One region of the Pseudoalteromonas sp. HL-AS1 genome, then DNA from elsewhere that is predicted to be linked to it. Evidence: predicted binding sites of a transcription regulator. Region 1 holds the regulator's gene; the other holds the start of a gene.

The links. The regulator MetJ, encoded in region 1, represses methionine synthesis genes. The targets are predictions, from matches to a motif close to TAGACGTCTAGACGTCTA.
Region 2: RB214_RS03975 (methylenetetrahydrofolate reductase) is a predicted target of MetJ. The motif match lies at 2,963-2,980, and genes of this name have one in related genera.

What each region holds. Positions count from the first base shown of each region.
Region 1 covers NZ_CP133569.1:410,315-418,183, reverse strand. The annotation lists gene RB214_RS01915 (PBP1A family penicillin-binding protein) at 1-203, shown strand, start outside; gene metL (bifunctional aspartate kinase/homoserine dehydrogenase II) at 268-2,613, opposite strand; gene metB (cystathionine gamma-synthase) at 2,619-3,866, opposite strand; gene metJ (met regulon transcriptional regulator MetJ) at 4,156-4,476, shown strand; gene RB214_RS01895 (malic enzyme-like NAD(P)-binding protein) at 4,541-5,782, opposite strand; gene rpmE (50S ribosomal protein L31) at 6,309-6,524, opposite strand; gene priA (primosomal protein N') at 6,755-7,869, shown strand, end outside.
Region 2 covers NZ_CP133569.1:839,689-847,557, reverse strand. The annotation lists gene RB214_RS03980 (pitrilysin family protein) at 1-2,773, opposite strand, end outside; gene RB214_RS03975 (methylenetetrahydrofolate reductase) at 3,024-3,980, shown strand; gene RB214_RS03970 (hypothetical protein) at 4,052-4,855, opposite strand; gene RB214_RS03965 (sensor domain-containing diguanylate cyclase) at 4,990-5,973, opposite strand; gene RB214_RS03960 (DEAD/DEAH box helicase) at 6,033-7,280, opposite strand; gene RB214_RS03955 (DUF3581 domain-containing protein) at 7,457-7,869, opposite strand, start outside.

The DNA of each region.
Region 1 (7,869 bases):
GAACACCTGAAGCGCCAATTGAACCACCTGAGGGGCTTGTTTCGATTCGTATTGATTTAGCCACTGGTTTGCTAAGCCACAAAAATGACTACACCAGCCGCTTTGAATACTTCGAAAAAGGCACTGCACCGACAAAGTATGTGCTATCTCAGCCAAACGATATATTTGAAGAAGACACAAAAACCGAAGAAGAGCTATTTTAATAATATCTCTGTAATACAAAAAACGGCAGCTTATTTAAGCTGCCGTTTTAATTTAAATAATCGCTTATTTTAAGTTTTGAACAAGCCAATATAAGTCAGAGTGTACACCCGCAGCGGTTACTTCTTTCCCAGCCCCTGGCCCCTGAATCACAAGCGCGTTATCACTATACCATTTACTATTAATTACAAAAATATTATCGCCAGGTGTAAGGTTTGCTAACGCATCCCCATTGGGGACATACGTAATTCCTACTTTAGCGATAACTTCAGTTTTTGTTATATCTAATAGGCCTGTGTATCTCAGTACTGAGTTATTAGCTTTTGCTGTATCAGCATGCTCTTCAATGAACGCATCTAGCTGGGCTTTATTGTTTAGAAAGTCTTCCCAGCTTCCTAGCGCAAGCTCGCCGGGCATTAATGCCGATAAGCTAATATCATCAAGCTCAAGCTCTATACCTAACTCTCGGGCTAAAATAAGTAACTTACGCTGCATATCTCGTCCAGATAAATCCTCGCGAGGGTCAGGCTCTGTGAACCCCATTTTCTGTGCTTCTAATACCAACTCAGAAAAAGCAGTGGTACCATCATACTTACTACATAACCACGAAAGTGTACCCGAGAACACGCCTTCAATACGCGTAATTTTATCACCACTATTTTGCAAATCAGCCAAAGCAAAATTGATAGGTAAGCCTGCGCCTACACTTGTATTATATCGCCAATGTAAATTACGTTCGCCAAGGTTACTACGAAGTGCTTTATACCATGAAGTAGGTGCTGTACCTGCATATTTGTTAGCACTAATTAAATGACAATCTCTGTCTACAAAATCTGTATATAAAAAGCTAAACTGCTCACTTGCAGTAATATCAATTAACACTTTATGTTCGTAGTTAAGCTCGCTTATCGCATTAAGTAAATCCGCAGCTTCATAGCTATTCGCCTCATGCTGCCATTGAGTTTTCCATTGCGGTATATTTATGCCACTTGCATTAAATAACATATGTTTAGAGCGAACCAGCGCTACCAATTTAATACTAAAGTCGTCTGATAAACGCTCAAATTGTGCCGATAACTGCTCAATAAAAGCATCGCCTACATTGCCAAGGCCCGCAACTATAACGGCTATTTCTTGGCCTTTATTGATTAGCTTATCGTGTAAGGCGCTTTGTATATCGCTATCTATAAATTGGTCTGTTAGTAATAAAACATAACCATTATCTTGATGCACAAAACGCGGCTTTATAGTCTGCTCAGCTAATACCTCTAAAGCTTGCAGTTTTAGTACGCTAACGTCTTGCTCAGGGGCAACAATTGCACAGCCATTTAAATTTGACTCACTAATATTAGCTCTACCAGCAAAGTAATTAATAACTTGATATGTTTGTGCAGCCGGTACTACTAAATACACTTCACCATTATGGTTAAAATGATGAAGGCTATGCTGAATAAGCTGACTAACGCTTGCGACCTCACCTTCACTTAATCCTTCAACCATTAACAGATCAACATTTTGCAGCGTGGTTATAAAGCGCTTTTTCTTTGCTGAACCTTCTTTTACTATATCTGTTGGGCTTGCTTGCACATCAAAACTACTACGAACAGCTAGCTTAATATCGCTGTTTTTAAGTGGCGATAGTGTTTTTGCATGTAATACAGGGTTACCCAAACGAGCTAATAAATTAGCTTGCCCGCGACAAATTTTGCCGTATTTAATCGCTTTTTTAACCTTACGAGGATCAGTGCTAAACACTCCCTGTGTATCGGTCCAAATACATACTTGCTTAGCATTACAGTAATTTGCAAGTAGTGTTGCACTATAATCGCTACCGTTGCGTCCAAGTGTTACGGTCTCACCTTTCGTATCGGCGGCAATAAACCCAGTAACAACATTTATCTTATTAGGTAAAATTGACTGTCGACATTGCTGCGCATTTTGCGCATGCATTAATTCACCATCGTTTAAGGTAAAAAGACTACGGGCATCTTGAGCACACGCCTCAATATTTAACTGCTGTAAATAAGTAGCGAGTAAACGTGCTGACCACAGTTCCCCATGCGCAAGTAACGCAGCCTCTTTTAGCTGCTCAGCTTGAGCAAGTTCTGCAATATTACTAAGCTCGGTATTTAGTGTTTTAAGTGCGCAGCGCTTTAAATCAGCTTGTAATAACTGCTCAATTAAATCGCTTTGATGGTTATTTAACTGCAGTAAAATATCAGCGACAGCTTGCGTGTCTTGCAGCTGATAACTTTGCCACAACGACACAAGTGTATCTGTAGTCTTACCTGCAGCAGATACCACAACACAGTCACCCGGCTGAGTATGCCCAATAATTATTTTAGCTACGCTTTGATAGCGCTCACTAGAGCTTAAGCTTGAACCACCAAATTTATGTACACAATTGACCATATTAATCACCAAAGCGCTGGACGGGCTGCACTTAATTTAACGTTTCCACCAGAAGTGCCAGCACCTTTGCCTACACGGCCAACATTTTTATTTTTCCCTGGTTTTACAAGTTCAAATACTCGTTCAAAGTCAGCTATTAAATCGTGTATATCTTCAATCCCAACCGAAATACGAATAAGCGTATCGCCCACACCCGCTTCTAAACGTGCCTTTGCCTCCATACCTGCGTGCGTCATAGTTGCAGGGTGACAAATTAAACTCTCTACGCCACCTAGTGACTCAGCTAAACTAAACGTTTTAAGGCTAGTTAAAAATGCTGCGGCGTCGTTTATATCGCCTTTAATATCAAAACTAACCATGCCACCAAAGCCAAGTTGTTGTGCTTTAGCAAGCTCATGTTGAGGATGTGACTCAAGTCCTGGATAGTAAACTTGGCTTACAAAATTGGAGCTTTCAAGGTACTTAGCTATTGCTAGCGCATTTTCTTGGTGCTGCCTTAAGCGCACATTTAAAGTACGTAGACCACGAAGCGTTAAATAACTATCAAAAGGGGCGCCCGTAATACCAATATTATTTGCCCACCAAGCAAGCTCATCACCAAGCTCTTGTGTTGCAGCAATAACAGCGCCGCCCACTACATCTGAGTGCCCGTTAATATATTTAGTAGTTGAATGCACCACAATATCTACACCAAACTTAATAGGGTTTTGTAAGGCAGGAGACAAAAACGTGTTATCTGCGGCAACCAATGCACCGCATTGCTTAGCAACATCGGTAACCGCTTTAATATCGGTTAAACGAAGTACTGGGTTACTTGGAGTCTCTATCCAAATAAGCTTAGGTTTAATTGCTAAAATTTGTTGAAGGCTTTCTTCTTTTGTTAAATCTAATACTTCAAGCTTCAATAGTCCGCGTTTTTGTAACGATGTAAATAAACGATAGCTACCACCATAACAATCATGTGGAATTACTAACGTGTCGTCACTGTTAAGTAGCTGAGTAGCTAAATGCACGGCAGCCATACCAGTGGCCGTAATTATGCCACGAGCGCCACCTTCAAGCTTAGCAAGCGTCTCTGCTAAAATATCACGATTAGGGTTACCACTGCGGCCATAATCATACTCACGCTTAGTATCAAAGTCGGCAAACGAATAAGTCGTTGATAAATAAATTGGCGGCACCACTGCACCATGATGTTTATCAGCATCAACGCCGTTACGTACAGCAATGGTCGCTTTGTTTTTTTCGCTCATATTCGTCACCTGATTAATTTGGATGTTTAGACGTCTAAAAGAGTAAGTTATCCGTTTTAATAAGTCAAAGGATTTTAAAGCTCTAGATGGCTAAAGTTAGGGAAGGCGTTTGCTAGTATCATATTTTAGCTCACAAAAGTGAGCTTATTTTTACATCCCAAATAGGCTTATTAAGATAGATCGGTATCTATTATTTGACTATCTTTTTTAAATCGATAGAATTTCACGCATATTTACACGCTTTTTATACCGTGTGAGAAATTAATAATCTGAGGCAACGATACATCTTATGGCTAAATGGAATGGTGAGTATATTCACCCATACGCAGAACACGGGAAAAAATCAGAGCAAGTTAAAAAGATCACCGTTTCGATCCCGCTAAATGTATTAAAAGTTTTAACGGATGAGCGTACGCGTCGTCAAATCAACAACCTTCGCCATGCAACAAATAGTGAATTGCTATGTGAGGCGTTTTTGCATGCCTTTACTGGTCAACCTTTACCAAATGACGATGACCTACGTAAAGACAACGCAGAAAAAGTACCAGAAGAAGTTAAAAAGATAATGCAAGAAATGGGTTTAGAAGTGCCTATTTTAAACGAAGAATAAATCGTTACCTTTTTAATCAAAAAACCTCAGCATTGCTGAGGTTTTTTTGTTTAAGCGTTATATATTACGCCATATAATTTTCAGGCAAGTCAATTTGCGCAACACCCGACTCAACCGCAGCAAGTGCTACAGCTTTAGCTATACGCGGTAGTAAACGCGGATCCATTGGTTTTGGAATAATGTACTGCGCACCAAACTCTAGCTTATCTACGCCTGCGGCTTTTAAAACTTCTGCAGGTACAGGCTCTTTGGCAATACTACGAATAGCCTCAACTGCAGCAATTTTCATTTCATCGTTAATCGCGCTTGCACGTACATCAAGTGCACCACGGAAAATAAACGGAAAACATAAAACATTGTTAACCTGGTTAGGGTAATCAGAGCGCCCTGTTGCCATAATTAAATCGTTGCGTGCGCCGTGAGCAAGTGCAGGATCGATCTCTGGATCTGGGTTTGAACATGCAAACACGACCGGCTTTTCTGCCATTAGTTTTAAATCTTCGGCAGCTAACAAATTAGGACCCGAAACACCAACAAACACATCAGCATCTGCAATTACATCTTGCAATGTGCGTTTATCGGTATTGTTAGCAAAAAGCTGTTTATATTCATTTAAATCATCGCGACGAGTATGAATAACACCTTTACGGTCAAGCATATAAATGTGTTCACGCAGTGCACCACACTTAATTAACAGTTCCATACACGCAACTGCAGCAGCGCCTGCACCTAAACATACAATTATTGCATCTTCAATTGATTTACCTTGTACTTCTAGCGCATTTAACATGCCGGCAGCCGTAACAATGGCGGTGCCGTGTTGGTCGTCATGAAAAACAGGAATGCTACAACGCTCTATTAATGCTTTTTCAATTTCAAAACACTCTGGTGCTTTAATATCTTCAAGGTTAATACCACCGAATGTGTCAGCAATATTGGCAACCGTGTTAATAAAGTCTTCTGTTGTTTTGTGCTTTACTTCAATATCAATAGAATCAAGCCCTGCAAAACGTTTAAACAATAACGCCTTGCCTTCCATTACTGGTTTAGACGCTAAAGGACCTAAATTACCCAAGCCCAAAATTGCAGTACCATTAGTGATAACCGCAACCATGTTACCCTTACCGGTATATTTATATGCATTTGCAGGATCTGCGGCAATTTCACGTACAGGCTCAGCGACACCTGGGCTATAAGCTAGGGCTAAGTCTTGAACTGTTTCAGCTGGTTTTGTTAGCTCAATGCTAATTTTACCAGGTACGGGATGTGAGTGATAATGTAGTGCTTGTTCACGAAAGTCAGACATAACGCGATGGTATCCTGCAATTTAAGTTAAAGTGAGAGGTGGAGTCTTGGGGTACGATACCCTTATTATTTTTAAATTCCAAGCAATATCAGGTCTATCCTGTTATATGCTATATCCTTTAATTTTAAGAGGTTTTTCAGTAACTTTGCAGGATTATATAAACATTTGATAAATAAAAATTCACCAAAAAAGTAAGTTTTGAGGTGCGTTTATGTCTATTAAAATATTAAAAAAATGTATGTTTAACGTATCATCATAAACTTAAAATAACAGCCTACTACACTACTTTAAAAACAGATAAGCCCACGTTAGCTACTTTTATCAACCTAGTTAAAATTTGTACTATTTAAAATATAGAGAATATCTATCAATTTGTCTGCAAAGGTTTATGCATACTCAGAATAAGAATAGGAAATAGTTATGCAAGGTGTGATGTAGCTCGAGCAAGCTAAATAAGATAAGAAGTGGTAAATTTTAGACATAAAAAAAGCACCCTAAGGTGCTTTTTTTAACTAAACAGCAATAATTACTTCTTGCTGCTAAGTGCACCGAAGCGCTTGTTGAAGCGATCAACACGGCCGCCAGTGTCTAAAATCTTTTGCTTACCAGTGTAAAACGGGTGACACGCAGAACATACGTCTAAGTGAATGTCTTTACAAAGAGTTGAGCTAGTTTCGAATTTGTTTCCGCATGAACATGTTGCAGAAATTACTTCGTACTTAGGGTGAATACCTTCTTTCATAGGAACCTCTAGTTAAGGCCGCATCGCTCTCCAAACCCGAAGTCTGGCACCATACGTCGTTAAAACAAATTTGTTGGTGGCGGATTTTATCCAACAACCTTCCCCTGCACAAGTATTTATTTATCTTTTCGCTAAAAAAGTGAACAATCTCTTTCTCAAGTACTATTGCTAGTAGGTTTTTAGCGGTATTTTTAGTACATTACAGCATTAATTTTACGGGTTGAGTTGTTATGAGTTTTGTTGAAGTTGCTATTAAAGTCCCGCTTCCACGCACCTTTGATTATAAAATAGAAGAGCAGCTCAGTGGCTTATCAACACCCATACTACCGGGCATGCGGGTTTTAGTACCTTTTGGTAATCAAAAAAAAGTAGCTGTTGTTCTGGGTATTAAAAACAGTACCGACGTCCCTTTAGATAAAATTAAGAATATTATAGAGGTAATAGACGATACCCCTATTTTAAGCGCCCAACATTTAGAACTCCTTAGCTTTACTGCCCGCTATTATTGCTATCCCTTAGGCGAAACTATTCACATAGCGCTACCGAGTGCACTTCGCCAAGGTGAATCGCCAGATAAAACCAGTATTAACATGGTTGATCTGACAGAAAAAGGCGCAAAAGTATCGTCATTAAAAGCCAAAACACAACTCAATTTATTAAAGCAGTTGTCGCAATCGGGGAAATCATCGTTAACCGAATTAAAAGCTCTTGGCTTTAGTAAAAAAACAATAGATAGCCTAATAAATAAAGAACTCATTACGCAAACTATTGAACACGATAACCAATGGCAAAGCGTTGCACCAACTGTCGGTAGTAAACCTGTACTTAATAAAGAACAAGCGGTTGCCTGTACAGCAATAAATCAAAGTAATGGATTTAGCAGCTTTTTATTAGAAGGCGTAACTGGCAGTGGTAAAACAGAAGTGTATTTACAGTGCCTAGAAGAAGTACTCAAACGTGGCGAGCAAGCATTAGTATTAGTGCCAGAAATAGGCTTAACGCCACAAACTGTAAACCGTTTTCGTCGCCGCTTTCCTGATACACCCATTATGCTTTGGCATTCAGCCCTTACCGACAACGAGCGATTGCAAACATGGCGTTTTTGCGAAAAAGGCAGTTGTGCAATAGTTATAGGCACACGTTCGAGTATTTTTCTGCCATTTTTAAAACTCGGTATGATAGTTGTCGATGAAGAGCACGATTCATCATTTAAACAACAAGATACCCTTCGTTACCATGCTCGTGATTTAGCTGCATACAGAGCTTTTCAGCATAAAATACCACTTATATTAGGCAGTGCTACACCCGCACTTGAAACACTTCACAAAGCAATTAATAACAAATA
Region 2 (7,869 bases), 430 kb from region 1:
TGTTGTAAACCATTGGTGATGTTTGCTGCGATGCTAAACGTTTTTGCATATCAGCGCCGTCACCAGTAATAAATACATAGTGAACATTGTCTGTTTGTAAGTTTTCTTTAATAACGCGATTTACATCAGCAAGCGTTAGCGTTTTAAGTTTGTTAGTTACGTAACTTACAAAGCTATCTGTGTTATAAAATTCGCTATCAAGTGCGTAACCTAATTGGCGATTTTGACTTGCGACCATTTGCGGCACAAAGTTAATTAAAAAGTTACGCGTTGCTTCAAAATCGCCTTCGCTCATACCATTTTTAATTAGCTTATTTAGCTCAAACAAGGCGGTACGTGTTGCAAAGTGCGCATCGTTATTAGAGCGAAGTGGGCGTAACCACACTTGAAATATTTGCTCTGAGCGCCCTAGGTTTGCATCTGGCTTGGTTTGAAACATACCACGTGGAAAGTATTCAATGTATGCGTAATCGCCATAGTTCATGCCGCGAGTTTCACGAATGCGCTCATATAAAAAGCTGTTAGAACTACGGTGCTCACCAAAGTACGAACGCACAAGCCAAAGGGCTGTCCAGTCTTCGCTACTTCTTATTGTATCAATAGGGAAACCAAACGATACCGCCGTCGATTGCGCTGACTTTTCTACAATAGTTGCATGATGACCTTTAAGCACTGGCGCATCAGGAATACTTAAACGGCTTTGCTCACCTTTTGGTAGCGTTGCAAAATCGCTCATCATTTTAGCTTTAAGGTTTGCAGGCACAGCCCCAATTAAGCCAACCGTGAGTTTAGATTGCGTAAGCTCGCTGTTATAAAACGCTTTAACATCATCTAGCGTCAACGCTTCTAAATCCGAAATATCACCGTAGTTGTAACTTTCGTAAGGGTGATTTTTGTAAAGTGCACTATATAGCACTTCTTTGCCTAGCTCTTCATCGTTAGATGCTTTTAAGCCTGATTTAATACCATCGATCATTTCTTTTTTAAGGCGTTTAAAGTCATCGTCTCTAAAGCCTGGGTTTAATAATTGATCGCTCACAAGTGAATACCACTGCGCTGCATTGTCTTTATGAATACGCCCTTGAAACGACAGCATTTCTTTATCTATTTGATAACCAAAGCTACCTGCAAGCGGATAAAGTGCTTTTTGAATATCTTTATAGCTTGTCGCCTCTGAGCCACCTTGTGCAAGCATAGCCGCAGTGAGCGCTGCAACACCTTTTTTGCCTTGAGGGTCGGCAGCCGCGCCGGTATTGAATAAAAAGTTAACATCGATTAATGGCGAGCTATTGGTTTTATCAAGTACTTTAAATACAGGTGCCGCAGGTGCTTGTTCAAGCTTTGCAGTAAGCGCATTTAAATTAACTTCTTGCTCAAAACCTGGGGCTTTATCAAGTGCCGACATTGTTAATGTGGTACGTGCGTTATCAGTAAAGTATTTATTAGCAACGGCTTTAATATCTGCGCTGGTAATGTTATCTGCCGATTTATACAGCTGGTTTATAACCTCAGGATCGCGCTCAAAATGCATGTAGCTTGCAAGGGTTGATGCAATCGCTTGCGACGAATCTAAGCCATTAATAAAGCTGTACTTAAGGTTCGATTTTAAATCACTCAACTTTTGCTCATCAACAAGCTCAGTGCGTGCTTTTGCATAAGTTCGGTTAATGGCATCGCGCGCAGTGGCTAAATCGTCTGCGTTTTCTACTTTAACAAATACGTGTAATAAACCCGGATCTTTGGTCTCTGGGTTATAGGTAAACATTTGGCTGGCAATTTGTTTGTCGACCACTAGCTCTTGATATAAATCTGAATTATTTGAAAAATAAAGCTGTGATATTAAATCAAGTGCTGCTCTGTCTTTTTTAGCAGGCTCCCACGCAGCGCCTTTAAACGATACAAGTAACCAATGCCCTGGTAGCGCTTCATCTTGTTGATGCAAATATTTTGGTGCTTGTTGAACAGGTTCTGCTTTAATATCAGCAATGTAGTTACCTTTTTTCCAGCTACCCCAATGTTTTTTAACCATTGCCATTGTTGCTTGTGGGTCTACATCGCCCACAATAACAAGTGACACATACTCAGGCTTATAAAACTTAGCAAAAAACTCTTTCCCGTACGCCATTTGATCAGGCATGGCTTCTATGTCTTTAAAAAAGCCCATAGTGGTGTGTTTATACGTGTGCTTATCAAACGCTTCTTCGCGTACAGCGCTTAATAATTTACGAATTGGGCTCGCGTTGTTTTTTAAGTACTCACCTTTTACCGTTTGGGCTTCGGTTCTAAATTGTTCTTCGGTGTAGGTTAAGTTTTGAAAAATATCAGCTTCAAGCTCAAGTACTTTATCAAGATGCTGCTTTGAAAAGTTTAAATGGTAATTTGTGTAATCGTTTGTTGTATAAGCGCGGTTATCAACACCTGAATTTTTTAATATGTCTGAGTACACATCTTCAGGGTATTTTTGTGAGCCTTTAAACATCATGTGTTCAAAAAAGTGAGCAAAGCCTGTTTTGCCTTCTTCAACTTCGTTACGCGATCCAACCGATACCGGAATTTGCAGCGACACTACATCAGGGTAATCGGTTTTAACAACCATGACACGTAAGCCGTTTTCTAGCTCTTCAATTAAGTAATCTTGTGAAAAAACACGGTCATCAGCTTTATTTACTTGTTCTTGTTGTGCTGTTGTTTGCGTGCTTTGGTTTTGTTGCATGGCGCAACCGGTTAACGCCAGCGATACCGCTAAGCTGGTTGCTAATAATTTAAATTTCATTGTTGTCCCTTTTTAAATTGAGCAAATTTGTTGTCAGATTTAACTCTTTAATTATGCCCCAAAGCCAATAAATATAAGAGCCCCAAGGGAATTTATTATGTAAACAACTGTGTCAATTATAAATTATGGGAACAAGCACTATGAATAAACATCATGTTAATTGAAAAACTTTCATTAAATAAATCTATCTAGACGTCTAAATGGCTGCTATATTAAATCCATCAAAACAAACTTAGCTGGAATGAGGATTATGGCTTTATCACTAAAAGAGAAGATAGTGGACACCAATCAAGGTGTTTATCTTATTGGTACTACCCCGCCTAAAATTGGCACCGATAAAGCGCAATTAAAAACCATTGCAGAAAAGCTATTAGGTCGCTTACACGAAATTGAATACGACGGCGTGATAATTTACGACATTCAAGACGAAAGCAGCCGAACTAACCAAGACCGCCCATTTGCGTTTAAACAAACCGTTGATCCGCGTGAATACAGCCATTTACTTCGTAATTTATCTGCACAAGATGTAATTACTTATAAAAGTGTGGCGCAGCGTGGCGTAGGCGAATTTAAAGATTGGCTAAGTGAAACTAAAAACGACTACGATTTACAAAATGTTGTTTTAGTAGGTAGCCCATCATCGATAGGCGATATAAAGCTAAGCCTGCCAGATGCGTATAAAGCTTTGGCTGAGCAGTCAGATGATTTCTTTTTAGGTGGCGTTACGATTGCTGAACGCCATTCAAGTAAACGAAATGAGCACGAACGATTAATAGAAAAAACAGCACAAGGTTGTCAGTTTTTTATATCGCAAGCTGTTTACGATGCACAAGCGACTATAGAGCTAATCACTAGCTACGCACGTACATGTAAAGCGCAGGGTATTACACCACAACGTATTATATTAACGTTTACCCCGTGCGGCGGCGAAAAAACCTTAGAATTTATGCAATGGTTGGGTATCTCAGTGCCAGAGGCAACAAAATGGCGCATGCTTGATGCAGACAATACATTAAGCGAATCGGTCCGTATTTGCCGCGAAAACCTCGACTTAATACTTAAAAGCTGTGCGCATTTAGATGTACCGCTGGGCTTAAATATTGAAAGCTTAACAAACCGTAAAGAAGAAATTGATGCATCAATTAACTTATACCGTTTATTAAAAGCTATTATGGAATTAAACCTTGCTGAAAAGCTAATAGCTTAAAGGCTAGGTAAGAGCTAATTAACACCCTTCTTGGCAAGCCTCATGGCTTGCTTTTTTATTGCACTAATATTTTATACATATCCAGTCAACACACTTCGTTTTATCTTTGCATTTGAAGTGTATTCATCTAGCAGCTTTTTTATTTTTAAAACTTCAGATTCACTACAGCATGGACCTAGTGTTATTTCAACGCTGTCTATTACATCCCCAAGAGGTATGTCGAAGTATTCAAGTGTATTGTCTACATTATCCTGAAGACATTTTAAAAGGCGCCTATGGATAGAGGCAGGATCTCCTGTTTTTCTCCAGTCATTCATAACATCGGAACTTGAGGGGATTATGAAGAAAATATATCGAAACTCTTTTTGGTAACCCCATGCCACATTTTTAAAAGTAGCTAAATCAAAATAATTAAATTCAAAGCCACCGTCTACATTTTTCACTATTGGTCTAATAGATTCCTCAGGAGAACATTTATAAACTACTTCTCTCCCATATATATCATTTCTAATAGGAGAAATAACAAAAAGCCATTTTTCATTATAAATTGATTCAAAAGGTATTGGGCTATAGGTGTTATCACCAAAAAAAATACTCATTTCCGGCTTGCTTATTAGTTGATTTTTTTGGAATGGAAACTTAGGTAAACTTAGTCTTACACCATTATAACAAGCATACTTACTCCACATTGCTTCAGACTCATGCTCTGAAGCGCTCCAACTGCTGACAAACAGATACTGAGCCCAGTGCTTCTGAGAAATAAGTGAAACTTCCTGCTTATCATCGACTTTATCAAGCCTGTTCAATCGTAATGTTCTATTTTTTAAAATACATTCTAATGAATTTATATTTGTATAATGATGAACTAACTCCATGTTCTTTCCTAATTTTATGTGTCATTCAGAAGCATATCATTTTATAATATTATATAGGTATTAGTAAGTAACTTGATAAAAGAGATTTAACCGTGACTCCAAATTTGAGGATGGCATAATAGATAATTCCTCACTTATATTTGCTCTTTAATACTTAGCCTATATGCTTGTTTATTTTTATACATTGCGTGGTCTGCATCATTTAATAGCGCTTCAAAGGGCTGCTTTTGTTTATTAGTAAAACTATAACCTATGCTGAGCGATAAATCGCAAACGTCTTCTTTGAGTAAAGCTTTTGAATACTCAGAGGATATTTTATCCATGATGTAGCTAATTTTGCTTTTATCGCTTAATTGCATTACTGCAACAAACTCATCACCACCTAAACGCCCTACTATGTCGGCATCTCTTAAATGGTTTTTTAGCGTATCCGCCAAAATAATTAAGGCTTTGTCACCTACTTCATGTCCAAAGGTGTCGTTTAATTTTTTAAAGTCGTTTATATCAATAAACAAGCAACATACGTCGAAGCCCAAACGCAGTGCTAAATTAAGCTTTTGCTGAGCTAGTAAGTTAAGTGCTCGGCGATTATAAATATCTGTTAATGAGTCTAACATGGCTATTTCGCGCATTTGTTCATAGCTGTAAACAAGCGCTAGGTCGTCTTCAATTAAATCGCGTAGTTGCTCTATGAGCTCAAAGTATTCATCGGTATAGCTAGTTATTTTAGTGTCTTTTAAGCATAGCGTGCCAAATACTTCACCTTCTGGCCAATGAATAGGTAAGCCTAGGTAGGATTCAACGCCATCCTCAACTACTTCTGGTAGGGTGTTCCATGCATCGTTATTGCTTGCATCATTAACATATAAAATATTATTAGTTTCAGCGACGTGCCGACAAAAAAGAGGAGTTTGAGGGGGAAGTATCGGGTTGGTTTCAAAGCTTGAGCCACCTTCGTTATTTCTAATAACAACGCGATAGCCTTTGCTTGTTGCCTGAACTATATAACCAGACGGGGCTGAAAAAAGCCCCGTGATAAGGTCCATTGTTTTTTGCCATTTATGCAAAGATATTTGGCCATCAACACCAGAGAATGCCCATTTATCAGTTTCAAACATTAACTTTACCTCGGCTATTTAATAGCTCCAGTATAGGCAAAAAAGTAAACTAAAAGCTATTATTTACGACGTCTACTTGGCTCTCTTTTACCTGTAATGCGTTTTTTATCGCGATCTTTTCGAGATTTATTAGTATTTTTACGATTATCTTTGGGCTTTTTATTTAAGTCAGGCTCGTAACCTTCTAACCACTGCGGCGTTAAACGCGTATCGAGTAATACTTCAATTTCTTCTAGCAGCCATTGCTCATCAAGACTTACCAATGACATAGCAAGCCCTTGTTCACCAGCACGACCTGTACGGCCAATACGGTGCACGTAATCCTCAGCAATGTACGGCAGTTCAAAATTAATTACGTATCTAAGTGTAGAAATATCTAAACCACGCGCAGCGACATCGGTTGCAACAAGTACGCGTGTAATACCCTCTTTAAAGTTTTGCAATGCACGGTCACGTGCGCCTTGCGATTTATCGCCATGGATTGATTCGGTTTTTAACCCATCTTTACACATTTCTTTAGCGAGCTGATCAGCCATTTGTTTTGTGCGAGTAAAAATAAGCACTTGGCGCCAGTTTTTCATGCCAATCATGTGCGATACAAGTTCGCGCTTACGATCCTCATCTACAGCGTAAATAACTTGCTCTACTTCAACCGCAGCTGAGTTACGTTTATCAACTTCAATTAGCTCAGGGTTTTTAAGTAGTTTTTTACTGAGTTCAAACACGCTGTCATCAAACGTAGCTGAAAATAACAAAGTTTGGCGATCGCCCGGTATATGTCGCAATATACGTCTAATTTCATCAATAAAGCCCATATCAAGCATGCGGTCAGCTTCGTCAAACACTAAAGAGTCTACGCTTGAAAGTACCACACTGCCTTTAACTATATGATCAAGCAAACGCCCTGGTGTGGCCACTATAACTTGCGCTGTTTTAAGTGCTTTTATTTGTGGGCCAATACTTGCGCCACCATAGGCTAAAGCGCCATTGATATGAGTGCCTTGTGCGTACTTTTCAAAGCTTGCAAATACTTGCTGAGCAAGCTCACGGGTTGGCGTTAAAATGACTACACGTGCAAGGCCTTGCTCATCTTTTTTAGGGGTATTTAAAAGCTTATGTAACAGCGGTAAAACAAAGGCGGCTGTTTTACCCGTACCTGTTTGCGCGCTGCCCATTACATCACTTCCGGCTAAAATAGGCGGAATGGTTTTAATCTGAATTGCGGTAGGTTGAGTGTAATTATTTTGCTCAATCGCTGTTAATAATAACGGGTCGAGATTAAGTGATGAGAACGTAGTGGCAGACATAGGCTTAGCTTTAAAATAACAAAGAGCGCTATTGTACGCATATTACTGTACTGCGTAAATTAACCAGCCCAGAAAAGTATTTAATCGTGATTGCTCTCTTTCGCTTTAGCGCTAAAACAATATAAAAGGCGCTAAATAACCGTTATATTTAGCGCCTTTTATAATTTGCTGTAGCTTTAAGCTGGCTTTAGTGTCGCTTTACGTTCGTTGTAAAACGCTATTAAATCGTCAACTGTTGCTTGGCAGTATTCGCGAATACCCGAAACCACCATGTGTTTTTCACCACTACCTACTTTAACGCCGTTTTCTAACAGGTTAAAACGTAGTGTAATTTTTCCGCGCTTACCGGCGTACTCAAAGCTTGGCTCTGCAAATTCAAGTATTGGCGCTGTTATATCAAGGTTATCAAGATTAATAAGCATTGATTCGTAAATTACCATCGGACGAGCAGGGTTTATCATTACCTCTTGCTTGCCCATTAATGGGATAATTACATGCGGAAAGGTAGTACCAGAAAATTCAACATAATTTTTTATTAGACTATTAGTTAGTGCTGGGCATTGGCTGGTTTTACCGCTGCGCTTTACCT